2 regions of the Paraburkholderia kururiensis genome follow, and region 2 is predicted to be linked to the other one. Evidence: riboswitches for the same ligand, from Rfam matches in the RefSeq annotation. Region 2 holds a riboswitch; the other holds the start of a gene.
What was found. A riboswitch is a leader RNA that binds a small molecule or an ion and turns the genes downstream of it on or off. The one in region 2 is predicted to bind cobalamin.
Positions count from the first base shown of each region.

Region 1: it holds a riboswitch for cobalamin, as region 2 does, so the genes downstream of both, U0042_RS23365 (TonB-dependent receptor domain-containing protein) here and cobG (precorrin-3B synthase) in region 2, are expected to answer to the same signal.

Region 1 is NZ_CP139965.1:5,192,310-5,204,410, forward strand. It holds gene U0042_RS23305 (leucyl aminopeptidase) at 1-479, shown strand, start outside; gene U0042_RS23310 (DNA polymerase III subunit chi) at 557-973, shown strand; gene U0042_RS23315 (DUF2486 family protein) at 1,061-1,618, shown strand; gene U0042_RS23320 (c-type cytochrome) at 1,667-2,011, opposite strand; gene ilvD (dihydroxy-acid dehydratase) at 2,195-3,868, opposite strand; gene U0042_RS23330 (LysR family transcriptional regulator) at 4,013-4,963, shown strand; gene lgt (prolipoprotein diacylglyceryl transferase) at 5,121-6,026, shown strand; gene U0042_RS23340 (SIMPL domain-containing protein) at 6,116-6,844, opposite strand; gene U0042_RS23345 (EVE domain-containing protein) at 7,081-7,539, opposite strand; RNA gene ssrS (6S RNA) at 7,714-7,895, opposite strand; gene U0042_RS23355 (cell division protein ZapA) at 8,022-8,336, opposite strand; gene U0042_RS23360 (ATPase) at 8,333-8,725, opposite strand; cobalamin riboswitch at 9,073-9,352, shown strand; gene U0042_RS23365 (TonB-dependent receptor domain-containing protein) at 9,476-11,455, shown strand; gene U0042_RS23370 (FecCD family ABC transporter permease) at 11,465-12,101, shown strand, end outside.
Region 2 is NZ_CP139965.1:6,347,605-6,359,705, reverse strand. It holds gene U0042_RS28425 (precorrin-2 C(20)-methyltransferase) at 1-119, opposite strand, end outside; gene U0042_RS28420 (precorrin-8X methylmutase) at 116-742, opposite strand; gene cobG (precorrin-3B synthase) at 735-2,207, opposite strand; cobalamin riboswitch at 2,345-2,609, opposite strand; gene cbiE (precorrin-6y C5,15-methyltransferase (decarboxylating) subunit CbiE) at 2,708-3,961, shown strand; gene U0042_RS28405 (cobalt-precorrin-5B (C(1))-methyltransferase) at 3,961-5,064, shown strand; gene U0042_RS28400 (cobalt-precorrin-6A reductase) at 5,061-5,828, shown strand; gene cobM (precorrin-4 C(11)-methyltransferase) at 5,825-6,565, shown strand; gene U0042_RS28390 (methyl-accepting chemotaxis protein) at 6,797-8,362, shown strand; gene U0042_RS28385 (DsbA family oxidoreductase) at 8,468-9,115, shown strand; gene U0042_RS28380 (hypothetical protein) at 9,481-9,849, shown strand; gene U0042_RS28375 (TonB-dependent receptor) at 10,070-12,101, shown strand, end outside.

The DNA.
Region 1 (12,101 bases), 1.2 Mb from region 2:
TGTCGGGCACGACCATCGAAGTGCTCAATACCGACGCCGAAGGCCGCCTCATTCTGTGCGACGCGCTCACCTACGCGGAGCGCTTCAAGCCGGCTGCCGTGGTCGACGTCGCCACGCTCACGGGCGCGTGCATCATCGCGCTCGGCCACCACAACGCGGGCCTTTTTTCGAAGGACGACGCGCTCGCGGGCGAACTGCTCGACGCTTCGCGCGAAGCCGACGACCCGGCCTGGCGCATGCCGCTCGACGACGAATACCAGGACCAGCTGAAGTCGAACTTCGCGGACGTTGCCAACATCGGCGGCCGTCCGGCGGGCAGCGTGACGGCAGCGTGCTTCCTGTCGCGCTTCACGCAGGCGTATCCGTGGGCGCACCTCGACATCGCCGGTGTGGCCTGGAAGAGCGGTGCCGCCAAGGGCGCGACGGGACGCCCCGTGCCGCTGCTCACGCAGTTCCTGATCGACCGCGCGGGGCAGTGACCGGCGTGGTATTGCACGCGGCACGCGGCGTGCGGCGCGCTCTGCCGCAAGGCCGCCGCGTGCGAGCGAGGAATGCGATGACGCGAATCGACTTTCATACGAACGTCGGCGATGCGCTGCTGTACGCGTGCCGACTGCTGCGCAAGGTGTATCAGGCCGGCCACCCGGCGGTCGTGCTCGCCGACCCGGCGCGGCTGCGTGCGCTCGACGGCCAGCTCTGGACCTTCGCGCCGCTCGAGTTCGTCCCGCATTGCATGGCGCAGAGCGCGCTGGCTGCCGAGACACCGGTCGTGCTCGCCTCGGACCTGGAAGGCGCGCCGCACTATCAGGTGCTGGTGAACCTGGGCGCCCACGTGCCGCCCCAGTTCGCTCGCTTCGAGCGGCTGCTCGAAGTCGTGGGCAACGCGCCCGAGGAACTAACCGCGGGGCGCGAGCGGTATCGCTTCTACCGCGATCGCGGCTATGCGCTGAACAACTACCGGCAGGAAGGCTGAGCGCGGCACGTGCATGCCGGGCTCTGCGCGCCGGCATGCATCGTGCGCGGCTTTGTTTGCCGCCAGCTACAGCGAAGGAGGGTGATCGTGTCCAATCATGACGACACTTCGATTCCGATGCTCGACGACGTTGTCGTGCCGGGCAAGCCGGAACACGCACGCGCTACGCCGCCGCACGGGTTGCCCGACGCGTTCGTGCCCGCAGCAGGCGCAGCGGTGGACGAGCCGCTAGAGCCGTCGGCCATGACGGGCTTCACGACGCATGTCGACGACGTCGTCGAGCCGCGCTTCATGGAGCCGTCGCTGGGTGAGATTCCGGTCCTGAGCGAACGGTTAGACGAACCCGCAGGGGAACGCGCAAGCGTGCAGCCCGATGAAAACGCGGAACACGCGTTGATCGAGCGATTGCGCGGTCGCTGCATGGACTATCTGACCGGTGAAGGGCGCGGCCTCATCGAGGCGCGTTGCCGCGAGGCGATGCAGGAGCACGCGAACTGGCTGGTCGGCACGGTCGTGCGCGAGGTCGCGCTGGCGCTCGAAACCGAGATTGCGGGCTGGGTAAAAGAGGCGGTGGAGGCGGTGCGCGAAGAACGCGCCCATCAGTCGGCCCCGGCTGATCGGCCCGGACCACCTATAGGGCACTGAGGCGCACTTCTCCGCTTATCGGCGGTGCCCACTCAGCGACACTGCGCGTTACTTCAAAGAAAGAATCCAGGTGGCGAGCGTCGCGGCCTGATCCGGCGTGAGCTGCGTGTTCGCCGGCATCGGCACGCGGCCCCATACGCCGCTGCTGCCGTCGGTGATCTTGTGGGCGAGGTAGGTGGCGGCGTCGCTGCGCGACGCGTATTTCAAGGCGATATCGTGAAGCGCGGGCCCCATGACGGGCCGCGTCATGGCGTGGCAGCTCGTACAGTTCTGCTGCTGTGCAAGCGCAAGACCCTGCGACGCGACCTGTTCCCCGAACACCGCGCCCGGCGCCGCCAACAGGCCCGCCAGCGCAGCGGCCAGTGCGGCTACTGCATGCGACTCTCGTTTCATTATGGTCTCCGCCGGGACGATCGCCCGACTGTGGTGGTCGCATTATAAGAGCAAAGGGGCGCACGGTTTCCCGTGCGCCCCTTCTTGTATGGCCCGCGCAGTGCGTGCCGCCGTAGTCGCGGCACGCCGGCGTTCCGGGACCGCCCGCTTGTGCGATGCGACCCGGCGCCGACGCGCTTCGCGTTAGCCTGTCACCGCGCCCTTGTTCGCCGGGCGCGCAAGCGCTGCGTACTTCGCGAGCACGCCGCGCGTGTAGCGCGGCGCCGGCTGCTTCCAGGCCGCGCGGCGGCGCGCCAGTTCGGCGTCGTCGACGTTGAGCTGCAGCAGCAGCTTGTGCGCGTCGATGGTGATCGAGTCGCCTTCCTGCACGAGCGCGATCGTGCCGCCCACGAAGGCTTCCGGTGCGACGTGACCCACCACCATGCCCCACGTGCCGCCCGAGAAACGGCCGTCCGTGATCAGACCCACCGATTCGCCCAACCCCTTGCCGATGATGGCCGAGGTCGGCGCGAGCATTTCAGGCATGCCCGGACCGCCTTGCGGGCCGAGGTAGCGCAGCACCACCACGTCGCCCGCCTTGATCTTGTCGTCGAGGATCGCCTGCATGGCGCTCTGCTCGTCGTCGAACACGCGTGCCGGACCCGTGATGACCGGATTCTTCAGGCCCGTGATCTTGGCCACGGCGCCGTCTTCCGCGAGGTTGCCCTTCAGGATAGCGAGGTGGCCCTGCTTGTAGAGCGCCTGGTCGATCGGGAAGATCACCTTCTGGTCCGCGCGCGGCACCGAGGGCACGTCCTTCAGTTCTTCGGCAAGCGTCTTGCCCGTGATGGTGATGCAGTCGCCATGCAGCAGGCCCGCGTCGAGCAGGATCTTCATGACCTGCGGAATGCCTCCTGCCTGATGCAGGTCGGTGGCCACGTACTGGCCCGACGGCTTCAGGTCGCAGATCACGGGCACGCGGCGGCGGATGCGCTCGAAGTCGTCGATGGTCCATTCCACCTCGGCCGCATGCGCGATCGCGAGGTAGTGCAGCACGGCGTTGGTCGAGCCGCCCGTGGCCATGATCACCGACACGGCGTTTTCGATGGACTTCTTCGTGATGATGTCGCGCGGCTTCAGATCGCGCTTCACGGCTTCGACGAGCACGCGCGCCGATTCGGCAGCGGAGTCCACCTTCTCCTGGTCCGGGTTCGCCATCGTCGACGAATAGAGCAACGACATGCCGAGCGCCTCGAACGACGAGCTCATCGTGTTGGCCGTGTACATGCCGCCGCACGAGCCGGTGGTGGGGCACGCGTTGCGCTCCACGCCTTCGAAGTCCTCTTCGGACATGCGGCCCGCCGTGAATTCGCCGACGGCCTCGAAGGCCGACACGATGGTCAGGTCCTTGTTCTTCCAGTGGCCGGGGCGAATCGTGCCGCCGTACACGTAGATGCCCGGCACGTTCATGCGGGCGAGCGCCATCATGCCGCCCGGCATGTTCTTGTCGCAGCCGCCGATCACGACCACGCCGTCCATCCACTGGCCCTGCACGCACGTTTCGATGCAGTCCGAGATCACTTCGCGCGAGACGAGCGAGTACTTCATGCCTTCGGTGCCCATCGACATGCCGTCCGAAATGGTGGGCGTGCCGAAGGTCTGCGGATTGGCGTCCGCGCCCTTCACGGCGGCGACGGCGGCGTCGGTCAGCTTTTGCAGACCGGCGTTGCAGGGCGTGATGGTGGAGTGGCCGTTGGCGATGCCGATCATCGGCTTGTCGAAGTCGGCCTTTTCGTAGCCGATGGCGTAGTACATCGAGCGGTTCGGCGAGCGCGCGACGCCCTGGGTGATGTTCTTCGAGCGGCGGTTGTACGACATGGGGAGCTCCATAGGTTGCTGTTATGCGATGCCGGGCGGGCGCGAGCGCCCCGTCGCCGGCATGTGGCGAGAAGCATGCAGTTTCACGAACCGAATGTCCAATATATTATTGATGGCATATTAGGTCGCAAAACATATCAATCGATGCTCTCGACAACGCCCGATCTTCGTCAGTTGCGCTACTTCGTCGCCGTGGCCGAGGAAAAGCACTTCGGCCGCGCCGCGGCGCGGCTTTCCATGACGCAGCCCCCGCTGTCCCAGGCCATCCGCGCGCTGGAAGAGACGCTCGGCGTGGCGCTTTTCGCCCGCACGCGCCGCACCGTGGAACTCACGCCCGTGGCCGTGGACCTCTTGCCGGAAGTCAGGCGCCTGCTCGCTGCCGCCGACGGCCTGCGGCCGCTCGCGCAGAGCCTTGCGCGCGGCGAAGCCGGCGTGCTTTCGCTGGCGTTCGTTTCCACGGCCGACTACGGGCTGTTGCCGCTGCTGCTGCGCGACTTCGGCACACGTTATCCGCGCGTGCGCCTGCAGCTTGCCGAGGCGACGAGCGACGTGCAGGTCGACGAACTGGTGGCAGGGCGTATCGATGCCGGCCTCGTCATCGCGCCGCTGCCGCCGCGCCATGCCGCGCAGCTTTCGTATCTGCCGATTGCGCGCGAGCCGCTCGTGATCGCGATGCCCACGGAGGTTTCGGTGCGCGCGGGCGGCCCCGACGCCGACGGCTGGTGCGACACGCCCGTAAGCCTCGCCGATCTGGCTGACGCGCCGCTCGTGGTCTTCCCAAGGCGTTTGGCGCCAGGCTTTTATGACATCATTATGGATTGCTACGGCGCGGCCGGCCTGACGCCTCGCATCGGCCAGGAGGCCATCCAGATGCAGACCATCGTCAGCCTCGTGTCGGCCGGCATGGGCGTCGCACTGGTGCCGCAATCGCTGCGTAACCTGCGGCGCACGGGCGTGGTCTACCGGCCTTTGCGCGAGGCGGTGCCCGCCATCGAAACGGGGCTGGTGTGGCGCACGGCGCAGGTGAGCCCGGTGCTGGCCGGTTTCATCGACATCGTGCGCGCCCACGCGGCCACGGCGGGGCCGCCGGGATGAGCGGAGCGTTGAACGGCGAAGGGCGGTGGATCGGTGCCGGCGAACAATGTCGAGCGACGCTGGTCGAACCCCGCACGCTGCCGCCGGCGCGTCTGCCCGCTGTTGCCCTTTAGTCCTTATCTGATACTCACACCGATCGCGGGAAACCGACTCCACGATGCTGATCCACCCGAATTTCGACCCTGTAGCCATTCACCTCGGCCCGCTGGCGGTGCGCTGGTATGGCCTCATGTATCTCGTCGCGTTCATTGCGGCAATCGTCGTGGGCCGCCTGCGCCTGCGGCTGCCGTACGTCGCGGCGCAAGGCTGGACCGCGAAAGACATCGACGACATGCTGTTCTACGGCGTGCTCGGCACGATTCTGGGCGGCCGGCTCGGCTACGTGCTGTTCTACAAGGCGAGCTGGTACTTCGCGCATCCGCTCGACATCTTCAAGGTGTGGGAAGGCGGCATGTCGTTTCACGGCGGCTTTCTCGGCGTGACCTTCGCCATGGTGCTGTTCGCGTGGCAGCGCAAGCGCCACTGGCTCCAGGTGACCGACTTCATCGCGCCGATGGTACCCACGGGGCTCGCGGCAGGGCGGCTCGGCAACTTCATCAACGGGGAGCTGTGGGGGCGTGTGACGGACCCGGCGGCGCCGTGGGCCATGATGTTCCCGGGCGCCTCCAACGACGACGCGCAGTGGCTCGTCGCGCATCCGCAGCAGGCAGCCCAGTGGCACCTCGCGGACGTCTTCGCGCAATACCACATGCTGCCGCGGCATCCGTCGGAGCTTTATGAGATCGCGCTGGAAGGCATCACGCTCTTCTTCGTGATCATCCTGTTTTCGCGCAAGCCGCGGCCGCTCGGCGCCGTGTCCGCGATGTTCCTGATCGGCTACGGTCTGGCCCGCTTCACGGTGGAGTTTGCGCGCGAACCGGACGACTTCCTTGGCTTGCTCGCCCTCGGCCTTTCGATGGGCCAATGGCTTTCGCTGCCCATGATTCTCGTGGGCTGCGCGATGATGGTGTGGGCTTATCGCCGGCATGGCCGCGAAGCGGGGCGGCCGGCCGAGGCGAGTTGAACCGGGCTGGATTCAGGTGGACCGAACCGGCGTCACGTTGAGCCCACCTGATTTCGCGCCGTCACGCTGAAGCGGCGGACGGCGCAACGTTACTTCATCTGTACCGATCCCGACACGTTGACCGTCACGGTCGACGTACCGCCTTCCAGCGGCATCGGCGCGGCCTTCGCTTCCGCCGACATGGCGCGCGCGGCCATCATCATGACGGGCCTCGGCTGAATGCCACCGTACCCGACGTTGACCTCGCGAATCGAGTAGCTGCTGTAGCCGAACGCGCGCGCGGCCGACGACGCCTGGTCGCGGAACGACGCAATGGCTTCGCCCGAGAGTTTCTGTTCGGCGGCCCGGCGGGCTTCCGGCGAGAGCGAAAACTGCACGTTGCCCACCTGCATGCCGGAGGCGAGCTGCCCGGCGAGACGCGACGCCGCCGCAAAGTCGCGCGACTCCAGCACCACTTCCGTCCGACCGCGCCATGCCGAGATGCGGCCATCGCGGTCCGTGGACGGATAGATCGAGAACTGGCCGGAGCGTGCCGTCACGCCTGCCGTGCCCTTGGCCTGCTGAAGCGCGCGGTCCGCGTGCTGGTTCAGTGTGGTGGTGAGCGAGGCGGGGTCGCTTGCTTCCTGCTCGTAGAACATCGTGATTTCCACGACGTCCTGCGGGACTTCGGCGCTGGCCTGGGCAGAGAGCGACAGCACGCCCGCAGGCTGATAACGCGCGTCGCTTTGCGCCCAGGCGGCCGAAGGGACGAGCGAGAGGCCAAGCGGCGCGGCCGTGGCGAGCGTGATCGCGAAGGCAAGCGCAGTCTTTCTGGTCATTTTTGACTCCTTCTGAACGGGTTCTTCGCACCTTCGAATGCGTGCGCAGCGCAAGCGCGCAACGACGCGGCAATGTCGCGAGCGGAGGTGCATCCGCCGCGGCCCCGCGTGGCATAGCGCTTGCGTGCCGTTAGGCCCGCATCATGCGTGCGGGGTTCCCTGTCTCGACGATTGCGGCGGATGGTCGTGAATGCGACGGCGGCACGGCACTGCACTTCGTGTGCCGCCGGCTCGCATCACATGAGGTGCTTCGTGATGAAGCGCCACTCGGCTTCGGTGACCGGCGTGATGGAAAGCCGGTTGCCCTTCGCGAGCACGCGCATGTCGGCAAGCTCGGGGTGCTCGCGCAGTGCCGCGAGCGGAATCAGCGGCACTTTCTTCTTGAACACGACGTCCACCAGCAGCCAGCGCGGTTCTTCGCGACTCGACTTCGGATCGTAGTAGGGGCTCTTCGCGTCGAACTGGGTCGGGTCCGGGTAGGCCGTGGAGGAGACCTCGGCGAGCCCCGCAATGCCGGGCTCCGGGCAACTCGAGTGATAGAACAGCACGCCGTCGCCGATGCGCATCGTGTCGCGCATGAAGTTGCGTGCCTGATAGTTGCGAACGCCGGTCCAGGGCAGCGTGTGCCCGGGTGCGTTGGCGAGATCGTCGATGCTTGCTTCGTCCGGTTCGGACTTCATCAGCCAGTAGCGCATGAGTCGAAGTGAACGTCGAAAGTGAGCGTTGAAGAAAGAGGCGGTGCGGTAACGGGACCGCGAGACAACGAGGACGACAAGGCAACAGCCTGGGAGCGGCCGCAAGGCGACAGGCCGCAAAACAACGAGCCGCAAAGTAAAACGGCACCGGACTCTCGTCCGGTGCCGTTCGAATAGGTCCCCGCCTTAGCCGCTAGGCCGGCATCCTGAACCTGAGGTTCAGAATTGGTCGCAGTTAGCAGCACTTCGGGTACATCAGACAGAGTGACGCGCACGCCCGTGCTACAAATTTCCGCAACCGTGCACATGGCATTGGTTCAAGGAATATATGACCTTGGCGAACCAGGCAGGGAAGCTGACTAAACCTGTTTGAAACCGTTGCTGCTCAAACCGCTTTTTCGCGCCGCTGCAACGCGGCCGGTTTGTTGAAGAGCGCAGTATATATGGATTGAACGCGCTGTGTTCAATACTGCCGTTCAACTTTACTGCACGCCGTACTGTTGAATCACAGTACCCAGCTGCTCATTCATCTGGCGCATTGTACGCCGGATTTCTTCGGCGGGGAAAGCTTCGCCGTGGCGCACGCTCGTCTGCAGGCGCAGCAACTCGGATGCGAGCGAAAGCGCTGCCATGACGGCGATGCGGTCGGTGCCGCGCACGTTGCTGTGCTCGCGCACCTTCGACATTTCCGCATCCACACGTGCCGCCGCTTCGATCAGCGCGGGCTCCGTTTCAGGCGAGCAGGCGAGGCGATAGTTCTGCCCGAGAATCGACACTTCGATCAGTTTCGTGCTCATGCGTTTTCTCCGTGGCGCGCTTCGTGAGTGCCCGAAGCCGTTTCACCGTGCGCGTGGTGTCCTTCTTCGCGTTCTTCTTCCTGTTGCGACGAAGCGAGCAGATCGAGCTGGTTGTCCGGTTCGCCCTGGCCCTTGGCGCGCGGCAACTTTTCGAGGATGGCGTTGAGCCGGACCTGCGCGTCGTCAATCTTCGCCGACAGCGTGTCGCGCTCCGCCTGCAGCGCGTTGCGTTCCTCGCGCAGCTGTTCGATTTCGGCGCGCGCGCCATCAAGTTGCGCGTGCAATTGCGCGACCTGCTCTTCGAGCGCGTGACGCGCCTCGTGGTGCTGCTGATTGATTTCTATCAGCCGCCCGATGTTCTGGGAGAGTGTTTCGAGTTCGTTGAGCATGTGCTGCGTCCTCTAAAGGAGGGCATTTTAGCGCGGAATGCGCGCGCTTCTGTCATCTGTGTCGTTTCGAGACGTAACAGCCGGCTTCCTGCTGCGAAGCCCCCGCAACGCGCGTCAGCGGAACGCGAAATGCGTGCCGGCCCTTGCCGCAAGGCACTTTTGTGCAGTCCCCGCCGCTGCGGCGCTTCTTCGTACTCCCTTGAAGACGATGCTTGTCGCCGCCGATTTGACACCTTCCGCTATCACGTTCTTGACCATCCTTGACAGTTTTCGCGGTCTTCCTTGATGTCTCCCCGCCATGTCCCGGCACCGCCCAGGGCTTCCTTGACGCTCGCGCGTACGCCTCCTTACACTTGCCGCACTCTGGTGCCCGCGCCTGCGCCCAACGCAAGCGCGGTTAAACGGGAAACAGGGAGCGAAGTCCGGCCCCGGACGCGTCAACCTGTGCTGCCCCCGCAACGGTAAGCGACTGCACGCGCATCACATCGCGTGCCTATCGATTCGACGTGCGCCGCCGACGATTCCATCCGTCGCGCGGCGTGCCTGCAAGCCACTGCGCACACGTGCGTGGGAAGGCGAATCGATGCGTCGTCAGCCCGGATACCGGCCAGAGGGCGAGGCGCGCTGCTTCGCCAGCATTGCCGGCACCGGCTGCGGCCCTGGCGGATTGTCTGGCGTGGGTGCGTGCCTCATGACGCATCGGCTTCGCGGGGAGCGAAGCCGGGCACGCTACCACAGGAAAATCGCTCCATGCTTACCCCTCTCGCCCGCGCGACGCTGCTCGCCCTGACGGGCTTGCCGCTGGCCGTCCTGGCCCAGACGCCTGCGGTATCGGCCGGGCCGTCGAATCCGGATACTGCCGCGACCACGGACACACCGCCCATCGCACCACCGGCAGCCTCTGCTTCTGCTGCGGCCGTAAGCACCCACGCAAAATCACAGCCCTCGCCGACCGCCGCTGCCGGCGATCGAACGCTCGCCCCCGTCGTCGTTACCGCGGATCGCGGGCCGCAGCGACTCGCCGACGCCATCCCGCAGACCACGCTGTTCGACGCCCAGGACATCGCCGACACCACGCAGCACGACCTGCCTGGCCTGCTGCAATTCGCGCCCGGCACGCAGATCGTGCGCAACGGCGGGCCGGGTTCCACGGCCACGCTCTTCATGCGCGGCGCGGACGCCACCGAATCGCTCGTGCTGATCGACGGCGTGCGCGTGGATTCGACGAGCCTCGGCAGCGCACAGATCGCGCAGATTCCGCTCGACCAGATCGATCACGTCGAAGTGGTGAACGGCAACGTGTCGGCGCTCTATGGGTCCGGCGCGATCGGCGGCGTCGTGCAGATCTTCACGAAGAACGGCGGCAGCTACCCGCCGCGCTTCAACTTCGAGACCGAATACGGCAGCTATCACACGCAGCGCCAGCAGGTGGGCGTGTCGGGCGCGCTCGATGCCGAGGGCAAGACGACCTTCAGCGTGTCGCTCGCGCGCGCGAAGGACGACGGCTTCTCGTCGATCAACCCGGCGCTCGTGCCGGCCGTGAACCCGAACGCGAACGGTTATCTGAACGAAAGCGCGTCGGCGTCGCTGCGTCACACGTTCAACGAGCGCTGGGACGCCGGCGTGCGCTTCTTCCAGTCGAACGGCAACAGCAGCTTCGACAACCCATACGGCGCGCCTACCGATCTCAACAATCTCTACACGAAGGTGCAGCAGGCCTCGGTGTTCGCGAACGGCAAGGTGACGGACTGGTGGACCACGCACCTCGTCGCCGCGATGGGCAACGACCGCAGCCAGACCGCGCTCAACGGCGTCTATACGGACCATTTCAGCTCGGACAACCGGCAGTACACCTGGCAGAACGACTTCATGCTCGCGCCGCAGCAGAAGATCCAGCTGGGCTACGAGCATCTGGACCAGACCCTCGATTCGAACCAGTACAGCGCGCCGAACCGGCACGTCGATTCCGGCTTCGCGGGTTATACCGGGCGCTTCGGACGCAGCCAGTTCCAGGCCAACGTACGGCGCGACCAGTACTCGGATTTCGGCGGCGCGAACAGCTACTACCTCGGTTACGGCTTCGACATCACCCCACGCTGGAAGGCGACCGCAAGCTGGTCCGACGCGTTTCGCGCGCCCACCTTCAACGACCTGTATTACCCGTACTACGGCAATCCGGCCATCCGGCCCGAGCGCAGTCACTCGGTCGAAGCGGCACTGCAATATGCGTCCGACGCGTTCGGCCTCATGCGGCTCACCGCCTTTCAGACGCGCTACTCGAACCTGATCCAGGCCGCGCAGGTCTTGCCCGGCGTCTACATGGCCGAGAACGTGGGGCACGCGAAGGTGCAGGGGCTCGAAGCCTCGTGGAGCGGCCATGTCGGCAAGACCGACCTGCGCGCCGCACTGACGCTGCAAAATCCCGTGGACGAAGACAAGGACACCGACCTCAACCGACGTGCGCGCCGCTTCGCCTCGTTCACGGCGAACCGCAGTATCGGCAGCTGGCGGGTGGGCGGCGAGTGGCTCTTGAGCGGCGCGCGCAACGACAGCGGTTCGAACCTGGGCGGCTATGGCATCGTGAATCTTTCGGCGCGCTATAACATCACCCGGTCGTGGTACGTTGCCGCGCAGATCCAGAACCTCTTCGACAAGGACTATGAGCTCGCCTACACGTACAACACGCCGCGGCGCAGCGCCTACCTCACGCTGGGCTGGCAGCAGCAGTGAAGGGCGGCGATGAACCGTCTCTTCATGCCCACCGCGCCCGGCATGACGGCGAAACGCGCCGTCGTGGTCTGGGCCGTGCTCGCCGCGCTCGCCCTCGCGGTGTTCGTGGCGTCGCTGCTGATGGGCAGCGTGCCCGTTACCGGGCGTGACGCGCTCGCTGCACTGCTGCCCGCGCGTTCGCACGGCGCCGACATCGCAACGGAGATCGTCCGCACGCTGCGGCTGCCGCGCGCGCTGGCGGGCTTCGCATGCGGCGCGCTGCTTTCGATGGCGGGCGCGCTGCTTCAGGTGCTGCTGCGCAATCCGCTCGCGGAGCCGTATGTGCTCGGCGTTTCCGGCGGCGCGGCGGTGTTCGCGCTGCTCGCGCTGCTCGCCGGGGCAGCCTGGTGGATGGTCAATGCGAGCGCGTTCATGGGCGCGCTGCTGTCGATCCTGCTCGTGCTCGGTCTTGCGCGTCGCGAACTCTGGCGTGGCGAGCCGCAGGACACCTCGCCGCGTCTGCTGCTCACGGGCGCCGTGATTGCTGCGGGATGGGGCGCGGCCATCACGCTGCTGCTCACGCTGGCGCCGGACTCGCATCTGCGCGGCATGCTGTTCTGGCTGACCGGCGAGCTCAACGGCGTCGGCATGCCGTGGTTCACGCTGG
Region 2 (12,101 bases):
GCGGCCTTGAGCAACCGCAGTGCCTTGAGCGTGAGCAGTTCGGGGTCGCCGGGGCCCACGCCGATGCCGTAGAGCCGTCCGCGCGGTGTCGTGCGCTCTGTCGTTCGCGCTGTTGTCATTCAGCCTCCGAGGCCAGCGCGTTGACGGCGGCCGCGGCCATCGCGCTGCCGCCGCGCCGGCCTTCCACGATCACGAACGGCACGCCGCGGCTGTCGGCGGCGAGCATCGCTTTCGATTCGGCGGCGCCGACGAATCCCACGGGAAAGCCCAGAATCAGCGCGGGCCGCGGTGCGCCCGCGTCGAGCATGTCGAGCAGATAGAAAAGCGCGGTGGGCGCATTGCCGATGGCGACCACGCTGCCGGCCAGATGAGGACGCCAGAGTTCGAGCGCCGCCGCCGACCGCGTGTTGCCAAGCTCGCTTGCAAGCGCGGGCACGGCCGGGTCGCCGAGCGTGCAGAGCACCGGGTTCGCCGCGGGCAACCGCGCGCGCGTGACGCCTTCGGCCACCATGCGGGCATCGCAGAGAATCGGCGCGCCGCGTTTGAGCGCATCGCGCCCTGCCGTGCCCGCGCCCGGCGAAAACTTGAGCGCATCGACGATATCGACCATGCCGCACGCGTGGATCACGCGCACCGCGAGCTTTTCGAGGTCGGGCGGGATGCGGGAGAGGTCGGCCTCGGCGCGGATCGTCGCGAAAGACGCGCGATAGATGGCCTGGCCGTCGCGGACGTAATCAAGCATGGGAAGAAACTCCGTACGCGAGGCGCGCCGCGTGAAGCACGCGCGTGGCCTGGTCGAGGGTGAGATGGGTGTCGAGGCGTTCGCCGAAGCGCGGGGTGGCGGGGCCTGCGCCGAGGGCGCCGCTTTCGTCGGACGGCGATTGTGCGGCCGCCTGTTCGACGCGCCGATAGACGTCGTAGCGGCCCGGCTCCACGGCGAGCAGCGTGTAGGGCGCGCAGTGCGCGGCGGCGCACGAGCGCACACAGCCGCTCACGTGAACTTGCACGTCGTCTGGCAGATGCGGCGCGAGTGCGAGGGCATCGGCTTTGGTGTCGGCGTGCGCCTTCATGCAACCGGGCGAGCCCGCGCACGCAACGAGTCTTGCGAGCGGATGGCGCGCGTCCTGAATCAGTCCGAGTGCATCCAGAGCGCGTTGGACCTGCGGTACCGCGGACGCTTCGACGTCGACCAGCAGCACGCCTTGCCACGGCGTGGCGCGCAGCGTGGCGGCGGTCTGTTGTGCGAGCCGCGCGAGTTCGCGCAGCGTGGGCGCATCGAGGCGGCCGAGCGGCGGCTGCGCGCCTACGTACCACCGTTCGCCATCGCGTTGCCGGTGAGCGCCGAATCGCAGCGATGCGTCGGCGGGCGCGCGGCGCCATGCGTCGACGGCGGCGTCACGGCGCAGCGGAAAATCGATACGGTATGCCAGGTGTTCGAGCAGCGCGATCTCGCCGTGCGCGGCGACGAGGTGGCGCATGCGCGTCTCTTCGGGGCGGGCGAGGTCGAGGAACAGCGTGAGCAGCGCACGAACCAGCGCGGGCACGTCGACCGCCTGCACGGCGGCGAGCGCGCAACGCTGCGTGCACGACGGTTCGCCCGCCAGGCCGAACGCGAACCAGGTTTGGCCGGCGTGCTGTTCCGGCGCGATGGCCGAGAGCCAGATGTCGTGCGGATGATCGAGCGCCGCGAGCCGTTCGCCGCCGTCGAGCAGCAACGCGAACTTCGGCGAGAGCGCGGCGAAACGCGGCTCGCCTTCCAGCAGCGCGAGCAGTTGTGCGGCGAGATGCCGCGTGTCGACGAGTGCGCCGATGTCGCGGCCCGCGGAGGGACTCGCCATCACGTTGCGCACGTCGTCGGCGGCGGCAAGGCGTGGCGTCGACAACGGCGCGTCGCACGACGCCTTGGACGCAAGAGGCGACGCATCCGGAAACTGCCGCGGCCCGAGCCCTGCCGCGAGCAGCCGCGCAATCAACGCGGGCTCGTGGCCGGCGCGCACGCCGCGCAGTTGCACGTTGGACCGGTTCGTCAGTTCGATCACACCGCCGGCATGTTCGCTTGCCGCCTCGGCAATCGCGATGGCCTGTTCGGCGTGCAGCTCGCCGCCGGGCAGCTTGATGCGGCACAACCCGCCGTCGCGTGCGCTGACGATGCGCGTCAGCGCGGGACAGGCGGAAGGCCGAAGCGAAGGAGTCGGATCGTGGCTCAATGCGCAGCGCTCGCGTTCAGTGAGATCGGTGAAAAAGCTCAGTGAGGAATCAGGCGTCGCGCTGCGGCCAGGTGTTCTCCTTGCGTGGCGAGGAGAGCGCGCGGCACCGGTGCACCCCGCCCGGTGTTGGCTTGCACGAACGGAACGTCCTGGCCGGCAGGTCTCCTGGCTCGCAGCTTGCCGGGTTGCCGCATGGAAGACGCGCGAAAAACGTACGAAAGCGCGTTGAAGACCATGTGCGACCCGGCGTCCGTGCCGGCCTTCCCGGTGGATCGGCTGGCTTGCCCGATCGTCCAGTGGCGCGTGGCGGCGCGGACTTTCTGCTCACAGTTGCGGGGGCAGCCACAGCTTGGCTGTGTTCCCTTTTCAGCCCCGTAGGGCACCGGCGAGGCGGTATTATCCTCTTTTTTGCGACGGGCACGACCGCGCAGGAAGGCCGCAGTAAAGCCTGCAAAGACCGGCGCGAAGCGGCACTGATCAAGCTCAAAGGAAACGATGCAATGCCCGCCTGGCTGACGGTGGTAGGTGTAGGGGAAGACGGATTTGCCGGGCTCGGCCGGGCGGCGCGACGCGCGTTGCTCGAAGCGGATGTGGTGGTGGGCGGCCAGCGCCACCTCGCCATGTTGCCCGCGCGCATTGCGGCGCGGCGCGAGGCCTGGCCGTCGCCGTTCGACATCGCACCGGTGCTCGCGCGGCGCGGCAAGCCGGTGTGCGTGCTGGCGAGCGGCGACCCCATGTTTTACGGCGTCGGCGCCACGCTCGCGCGGGCGCTGTCCGCCGACGAATGGCGCGTGCTGCCCGCGCCGTCGTCGCTTTCGCTCGCGGCGGCGCGGCTCGGATGGGCGTTGCAGGAAGTCGCGGTGGCGTCGCTCGTAGGGCGCCCGCTTGCCGCGCTGAACGCGCATCTTCACGACGGCGCCCGCATCTTCGTGCTGAGCCGCGACGGCGAGTCGCCCGGCGCCATCGCCGCGCTGCTGCGCGAGCGCGGTTTCGGCGCCACGCGCATGCACGTGTTCGAGCATCTGGGCGGTGACCGCGAACGCCGCATCGACGTGCGTGCCGCGGCCTGGCCGTCCGATCAAGCGCGGGACGTGGCCGCGCTCAACGTCGTGGCGCTCGCCTGCGAGGCAACGGAGGCGCGTTCGTTGCCGCTCACGTGCGGCCTTCCCGACGACGCCTTTCTCAACGACGGCCAGCTCACCAAGCGCGACGTGCGCGCCATCACGCTCGCGCGTCTCGCGCCGCGTCCCGGCGAACTGCTCTGGGATGTGGGCGCGGGCAGCGGCTCCATCGGCATCGAATGGATGCGCGCGCACGCCTCGTGTCGCGCCATTGCCATCGAAGCCGATGCGGGCCGCCAGCGTTTCATCGAACACAATCGCGACGCCCTCGGTGTGCCCGGGCTCGTGCTCGTGGCGGGCCGCGCGCCTGAGGCGCTCGCCGGCTTGCCCGCGCCCGACGCCGTCTTCATCGGCGGCGGCGTGACCGTGCCCGGCGTGCTGGAGGCCTGCTGGTCGAGCCTGCGCGAAGGCGGCCGGCTCGTGGCCAACGCGGTGACGTTGCAGGGCGACGCCGCACTCATGGCGTGGCGCGACCGCTGCGGCGGCACGCTCACGCGCATCGCGCTCAACGAGGCACAGCCGCTGGGCGGCTTCGACACGTGGCGGCCGGCGCTGCCGGTCACGCTCTACGAAGTCACGAAACCTCTACGCGACGATGCCGGCGCGGCTACTCGCGAGGGCACGCACCGATGATGCGCGACGAAACGCACGAAGCGCCGCGCCCGCTGCGCAGCGGCTACACCACGGGAAGCTGTGCGACGGCCACGTCGCTGGCGGCGGCGCGTCTGCTGCTGGCAGGCGAGGCAAGCGAGGTGTCCGAAATTGTCTTACCGAAGGGACAGCATGTTCAGATGAAGCTAACGTATTGCCGTTTCGTGAATGGTCGCGATGGCGCCGACGGCGCCGAAGCCGCCACTGTCAAAGACGCGGGCGACGACCCGGACGTGACGCACGGCGCCGTGGTCTTCGCGCGCGTGCGGTCGAGCGAGGCGCCCGGCGTGCGCTTTCACGCCGCGCCCGGCGTGGGCACCGTGACGCGCGCGGGGCTCGTCGTGCCCGTGGGCGAACCCGCCATCAATCCCGTGCCGCGCCAGATGATGCGCGACCACCTCGCGCAACTCGCGGCGCAGTATCGCTACACGGGCGGCTTCGAGGTGGCGATCGGCGTGGAGGGCGGCGAGGCCCTCGCCCTCAAGACCATGAACCCGCGGCTCGGCATCGTGGGCGGCCTCTCGATTCTCGGCACCACCGGCATCGTGCGGCCGTTCTCGTGCTCGGCTTATATCGCGTCGATCCATCAGGGTATCGACGTGGCGCGCGCCAACGGCATCGCGCACCTTGCTGCTTGCACGGGCAACGCAAGCGAAGACGCCATGCGCCGGCGCTACGGCTTGCCCGACATGGCGCTGATCGAAATGGGCGACTTCGCGGGCGCCGTGCTGAAGCACCTGCGCCGCGCGCCCGTGGCGCGGCTCAGCGTGTGCGGCGGATTCGGCAAGTTGAGCAAGCTCGCGGCCGGGCACCTCGATCTGCACAGCCGGCAATCGAGCATCGATTTGCCGCTGCTCGCGCAATGGGCCGCGGCACACGGCGCGAGCGACGAGTTGCAGGCCGCCATGCGCGCGGCCAACACGAGCCAGCAGGCGCTCGCGCTCGCGCAGGCGCAGGGCATCGCGCTGGGCGACATCGTGTGCCGCGAGGCGCTCCGGGTGGCACGCGGCATCGTGCCGCCCGACGTCGCCGTGGAGATGTTCGCCGTCGACCGCGAGGGCCGCTTCGTCGGCGAGGCACGATGACGCGCGTACTCCTGCTCGGTGGCACCGGCGAGGCGCTAAAGATCGCGCGCAGCCTCAAACACGATGACGTCTATAGCCTCGCGGGGCTCGGCAAGGTACCCGTCGATCTGGCGTGCCAGGTGCGCGTGGGCGGCTTCGGCGGCGGCGACGGGCTCGCGCGCTATCTGCGCGAACAGCGCGTGGACCTCGTCATCGACGCTACCCATCCGTATGCCGCGAACATGAGCGGCAGCGCGGTCGCGGCGTGCCGCACGGTTCGCGTACCGTGCTGGGCGTTGCGGCGTCCGGCGTGGCAGCCGGGACCGGGCGACGACTGGCGCTTCGTGCGCGGCTGGCCCCAGCTCATGGCGGCGCTCGCGCCGTTCGAGCGGCCGCTCTTCACCACGGGTCGCGAGCCGCTCGCGCATCTCGAGCGCATTCCCGCGCATCAATACTGGACCGTGCGCTGCCTCGACGCGCATCCCGGCAACGAGCGTTGCCGTGTGATCGGCGCGCGTGGCCCGTTCACGCTGGAAGGCGAGCGCGCGCTGTTCGACGCATGCAGTACCGACGTCGTGGTCAGCAAGAACAGCGGCGGCGGCGCCACCGAAGCGAAGCTCGACGTGGCGCGCGAACGCGGCTTGCCGGTGATCCTGTTGCAGCGTCCCACGCTGCCCAACGCGGACCGCACGTTCGACGAACCGGTCGCGCTGCTCGAGGCCCTTCGCGCGTGGCGCACGGCGGCGGACCGCAAACCGACGACGCATCGCGGAGCGAACGCATGACGGTGTACTTCATCGGCGCCGGGCCGGGCGACCCCGAACTCATCACGGTCAAGGGGCAGCGCCTCGTGCGCAGTTGTCCGGTGATCCTGTATGCGGGGTCGCTCGTGCCGCCTGCGGTGCTTGCGGGCAACACGGCCGAACGTGTGGTCAACACGGCGGATCTCGATCTCGATGCCATCGTGGCGTTGCTCGCCGAAGCGCATCGAAACGGGCAGGACGTGGCGCGCGTGCATTCGGGCGACCCGTCGCTCTATGGCGCGATCGGCGAGCAGATTCGCCGCATTCGCGCGCTCGGCATTCCGTACGAAATCGTGCCGGGCGTGACGGCGACGGCCGCCTGCGCGGCGGCGCTCGGCTGCGAGCTGACGTTGCCCGGCATCTCGCAGACGCTGATCCTCACGCGCTATGCGACGAAAACCGCGATGCCCGAAGGCGAGCAACTGGGCGACCTCGCGCGCCACGGTTCCACCCTGGCGATTCACCTGGGCGTGCGCCACATCGCGCGCATCGTGGACGAACTGCTGCCCCACTATGGCGCGGACTGCCCGGTCGCGGTGATCTACCGCGCGAGCTGGCCCGACGAGGAACGCGTGACGGGCACGCTTGCGGATATTGCCGCGAAGGTGCAGCAGACCGACATCGAACGCACGGCGCTGATTCTCGTGGGCCGCGTGCTGGCCGCCGAAGGTTTCGCCGATTCGTCGCTGTATGCGAGCGCGCAGGCCGCCGGTCGATGAAGCCTGCGCGGCGGCTCCAGGCCGCCTGCCTGCGAAGCTGGCGCAATTCGTCATATCCATGTCGGATGCGCGCAAAATTTCCTGACCTGTCCTGACGTCATCCCGATGGGTGGTCCCGGTTAATCGTCCGATGCGTGGCGCGATGGCCGGGCACCGCACGCAGCTCGTCCATCCGAACCGGGGTATCCCGCGCCCAGCCGGCATGCGCCGGCCGGCGCTTCAGGGCACGTCATGCGAAAACAACTGACCATCCGCGGCGGGCTGGCCGCGACCATCGGCGGCTATACCGTCCTGCTCATGCTCGTCGTGGGGGCCTGCATCGCTGGGCTCTATGCGGGCAATGCCTCGCTCGAAGCCATGTATCGCGACGATACGGCGTCGCTGCTGCATCTGAAGACCAGCTCTGAACGCATGCTCGTGCTGCGCGGCGCGCTGGGGGACGTGGGGCAGATGCTGAGCGCAGGGCAGCCGGCGAAAGAGGCCATCGCGCGGCTGCACGAACTGCTCGCGCAAAGCAACGCGGAACTCGACGCCTACACGCGCCTGCATGCCGCCGACGCCACGGAACAGGGGCTCGTTGCCACGTTGCAGCAACACCGCCAGGCGCTGCTCGATCAAGTGGTGACGAAGGCGCTTACGCAGCTCGATCAGGACGACACGTTCAACTTTCTCCAGACTCAGCGCGAGATGCCGCCCGCGCTTTTCGCGGCCTATCAGCAGGCGATCGGCGCGCTCGAAGACTTCCAGGTAGCGCGCGAAAAGGCCCGCTACGAAGCGGCGGATGCGCGCCTGCGTAAGCTCGTGGGCGGCATGGTGGCCGTGGCGCTTGTTGCGCTCGTGATCGGCGTGGTGGCCCAGCGTGCGCTCACGAAGGCGGTGGTGGGGCCCATTCATCTCGCCGTGGATCACTTCCAGAAGATCGCGCAGGGCGATCTCACGGCGCACGTGGTGGCGACGCGCAGAAACGAAATGGCGTATCTGCTCGATGCGCTCAGGCAGATGCAGGCGGGGCTCGCGACGACCGTGCTGCAGGTACGCACGAGCGCGCACACCATCGTGGGCGACGTGCGGGCGATTGCGAGCGGCAACGTCGATCTCTCCGCGCGCACGGAGCAGCAGGCCGTTTCGCTCCAGCAGGCGGCCGCGAGCGTCGAGCAACTGACGGCGGCCGTGCGCCAGAACGCCGACAACGCGCGCGACGCGCGCAGTCATGCCGCGGGCGCCGCGGATCTTGCCTCGCGCGGCGGCGACGCCATGCAGCGCGCGGTCTCGACGATGGGCTCGATTTCGGAGAGCGCGTCGAAGATCGCGGGCATCGTGAGCGTGATCGAAAGCATCGCGTTCCAGACCAATATCCTCGCGCTCAACGCCGCGGTGGAGGCGGCGCGCGCGGGCGAGCAGGGCAGGGGTTTCGCCGTGGTCGCGGCCGAAGTGCGGGGGCTCGCGCAGCGCTGCGCGTCGGCGGCGAGGGAGATCAAGGAATTGATCGGCGACTCCACGCAGCGCGTGGAAGACGGCAGCAAGCTCGTCGCACAGGCGGGCTCGACGATGAGCGCACTCGTGGATGCGGTGGCGCGCGTGAACACCATCATGAACGAGATCAGCCTCGCTTCAGACGAGCAGTCGGCCGGCATCGAGCAGGTGAACGCCACGGTGACGCAGATGGAGCAGACCATGCAGCGCAACGCGGCGCTCGTGGAAGAGGCGTCGGCGGCGGCGCTTTCGCTGGAGGCACAGAGCGCACGGCTCTACGAGGCCGTCGCGCAGTTCAACGTGCGGGACGAGGCGACGGCATGAGCGCTTAAGTGAGCGCAGGGGCTTCAGCGGCCCGCGGCGATTCCGGTTAACCTGTGCGCCTCACGCTGCGCACCGGGCGCGGCCGCAACCGTTTTCAGGAACGCAATGACCCAACCGCTCAGAATCGATTTCGTCTCCGATATCGCGTGCCCCTGGTGCGCCATCGGCCTTTCTTCGCTTGAACGCGCGCTCGAGCGCCTGGGTAACGAGGTGGACGCCCAGATCGTGGTGCATCCCTTCGAACTGAATCCGCAGATGGGCCCGGGCGGTGAGGCCATTGTGGACTACCTCGGCAAGAAATATGGCCGGACGCCCGAGCAGATCGCCGAGACGCAGGCGATGATCGGCGAGCGCGGCGAGAGCGTGGGCTTCACCTTCGGTCCGCGCACGCACGTCTACAACACGTTCGACGGGCACCGGCTGCTGCATTGGGCCGGCATCGAAGGCCGGCAATTGCCGCTCAAGCTCGCGCTGCTGCGCGCGTATCACGGCGAAGGCAAAGACCCGAGCGATCACGAGGTGCTGGTGGAGGCGGCGCGCTCGGTGGGACTCGATGCCGACGCGGCACGCCAGGTCCTGCAAAGCGGCGCCTACGCCGACGAGGTGCGCGCGGAAGAAGCCCAGTACCAGTCGATGGGCATTCAGTCGGTGCCGTCCATCATCTTCAACGGCCGCTACCTCGTGACGGGCGGCCAGCCTGTGGACGCGTTCGAGCAGGTCGTGCGGCAGGTGCTGGCCGAGGCGCAGACGTAATCGCGCGACCTCGGGTACGGCAAATGCGCCTCTCCTGCCGATGCGGCGAGCGCCGTGCGTGGTTTCCAGGGTTCCCGAAGATCCTCAAGCGTCCTCAAGCGTCCCCAAGCGTTCGCAGCCGATTTATCGGGCCCGTGCAAAGTGCGTTAGCGCACAAAGCGCCGGCGGCGACGTTGAATTGTCGACACGGTTTCTTAGAATGCATTGAGCATGACCCGCTTCGGCGGCGACCCTTCGCCGGAGCGCGGTGCCTGTAGTGGGCAGCGGCTCGGCCTCGCGGCGGGCCGCGAGGGTCTGCGCCGCCGGCCTCTGCGGCGCGTGCGCCGGCCCGTCGGGCCGGGCATCACGGACGGGAGCGGCGAATCATGCATGACTTTCCCGACGGGTCGCGCGTGCCTGCCTGGTGCGCGGCCGTTTTCCTCGTTGCCATGCCGGTGACGGACTCCTTCGCCAAATCGGCATGTCCCGCTTACGTCGAACTGCCTTCCGGCAGCGCATTCGACATTGCCCACCTCGTGACGGACGCCGGTTCGCCCGAGGCTGCGCTCGGCAAGGTGCGCGACGCGCTGGCTCGCATCGATGCGAACGGCGGCTGCCCGCGCTCGGTGCGCCCGCTCGTGTGCCAGGAAACGCTGGCCGTCGCCCGAAAAGCGATGGCGGCGCTGCAGGCCTGTGCATCGCCCGTTTCCTCGCTGCCGCCCGCGCAGCAGAGCACGCGCGACGCGGCACGGTAAGCGGGCCGCTTGAAATATTCGGAAAGGCGTGTGATGATAACGATTCTCATCTAGCTGCCGTGCATATTTGCATGGCCGCCCGATGATTCCAACGCAAAACCAACCGTAGCCAGCCTCGCCGCCTTCGCTTCGCGCGCAAGGAAGCCCCGCCAGCCAGCATCACGCCGCCCGCCGGTCTCGTTCGACCGGCCGGAGCGTGTCCATCTTCGACGGGGATTCCATGTTCGACAAGAAGCCGCTGGCCACAGCGATGGCACTGCTGTGCGTCACATCGGCCGCCACGCACGCGTCCGCTCAAACCGCATCCGCACCGGCGGCCGCGCCTGCGGGCGCCGGCAGTAATACCGGCAGCGCCCAGCTTGCCAGCGAAGGCACCTTGCCCGCTGTCGTGGTGTCCGGCACCAGCGACCAGCAGGACTTCCAGGACTTCCAGGCCGACCGCGCGACCGTGGGCGCAAAGACGCCCACGCCGCTGCGCGACATTCCACAGACCGTTACCGTCATCAACAAGGCGCTGCTCAACTCGCAGGCCGCCACGTCGTTTCAGGATGCGCTGCGCAACGCGCCGGGCGTGACGATCGGCGGCGCGGAGGGCGGCCAGATCGGCAACAACGTCAACCTGCGCGGCTTCACGGCGCAGAACGACATCTACCTCGACGGCTTTCGCGACCGCAACCAGTACTACCGCGACACCTTCGACCTGGAAGCCGTGGAAGTGCTGTACGGACCTTCGTCGATGCTGTTCGGCCGCGGCTCCACGGGCGGCGTCATCAACCAGGTCTCGAAGAAGGCGAACCTCACGCCCTCGGCGGAAATTTCCACGATGATCGGCACCGACGACCGCTACCGCACCGCGGTGGACGTGAACCGGCCGCTCACGGATACCTCGGCGATCCGGCTCAACGCGTTCGGCCAGTCGCTCGGCTCGAGCCGCGACGAGATGCACAACAAGGACTACGGCTTTGCGCCCGAAGCGCGCTTCGGCATCGGCACGCCCACCGAGATCACGTTGTCGGCGCTCATCCAGCACAACTACGATCAGCCGGATTACGGCGTGCCGCCGCTCAACGGCCATCCCGCGCCGGTTTCGCGCAACACGTATTACGGCCTCACGTCGGACCGCACGATCCAGGACGTGCAGACGTTCAACGCGAGCATCAAGCACCGCTTCAACGACAGTTTCACGATCACCAACCGCACGCAGATTTCGCACTCCATGACGGACGCGCGCGAAACCGCGCCGCAGGCGGTGCTCACGGGGCCGCTCGCCACGAGCCCCGCGCTCTCGAACGGCAACTACACGCAGATTCCGCTGAGCCAGCTCTATGTGAAGCTGCAAAGCCACGACCGCGTGATCCAGAACCACGCCATCTACAACGACACGATGGCGCAGTACAAATTCACGACCGGCCCCATCGCGCACGACCTGATCGCGGGCGTCGAACTGGGCCACGAGACTTACTCGAACCAGGCCTACACGCGCGGCAATCTGCCGGTGGTGTCGCTCGTCGACCCGGTCTATCTGTCCGATCCTGTCGGCGTGACCACGACGAAGGGCAACTACGCGTCGTCGTCGGCGAATTCGATTGCGACGTACGTCAACGACACCGTGTCGCTCGGCCAGCACTGGAAGGTGGTGGGCGGACTGCGCTGGGACCGCTACCAGGCGCACATCTCGAACACCATCAACGCGCCGGCCTATGCCGCGCAGACCAACAACTACACGAGCGTGCGCGGCGGCGTGATCTGGCAGCCGAGCGACTGGCAGTCGTATTACGCGTCGTATGGCACGTCGTTCGATCCGTCGCTGGAAGCGCTCACGGTTACGAACCTCACGCAGAATCTGCCGCCCGAAACGACGCGTTCGTTCGAAGTGGGCAGCAAGTGGGAGCTGCTGAACGGCAACCTCTCGCTGACTTCGGCGCTGTTCCAGCAGGAGAAGCGCAACGCGCGAACCCAGGTGTCCTCCACGGAATACACGCTCGACGGCGACGTGCGCGTGAACGGCTTCCAGGCCAGCGCGACGGGCCGCATCACCGAGCGCTGGCAGATCTTCGCGGGCTACACGTACATGGACGCGCGCATCGTCTCCGCACGCGACGGCACCCAGGGCCACGTGCCGGCCAATACGCCGCGCAACACGCTGACGCTGTGGAGCACGTATGCGATCACGCCGCACTGGCAGATCGGCGGCGGTCCGACCTACATGTCGGCGCGCTATGCAGCCAACACGAACCTCGTCGAGGTGGGCG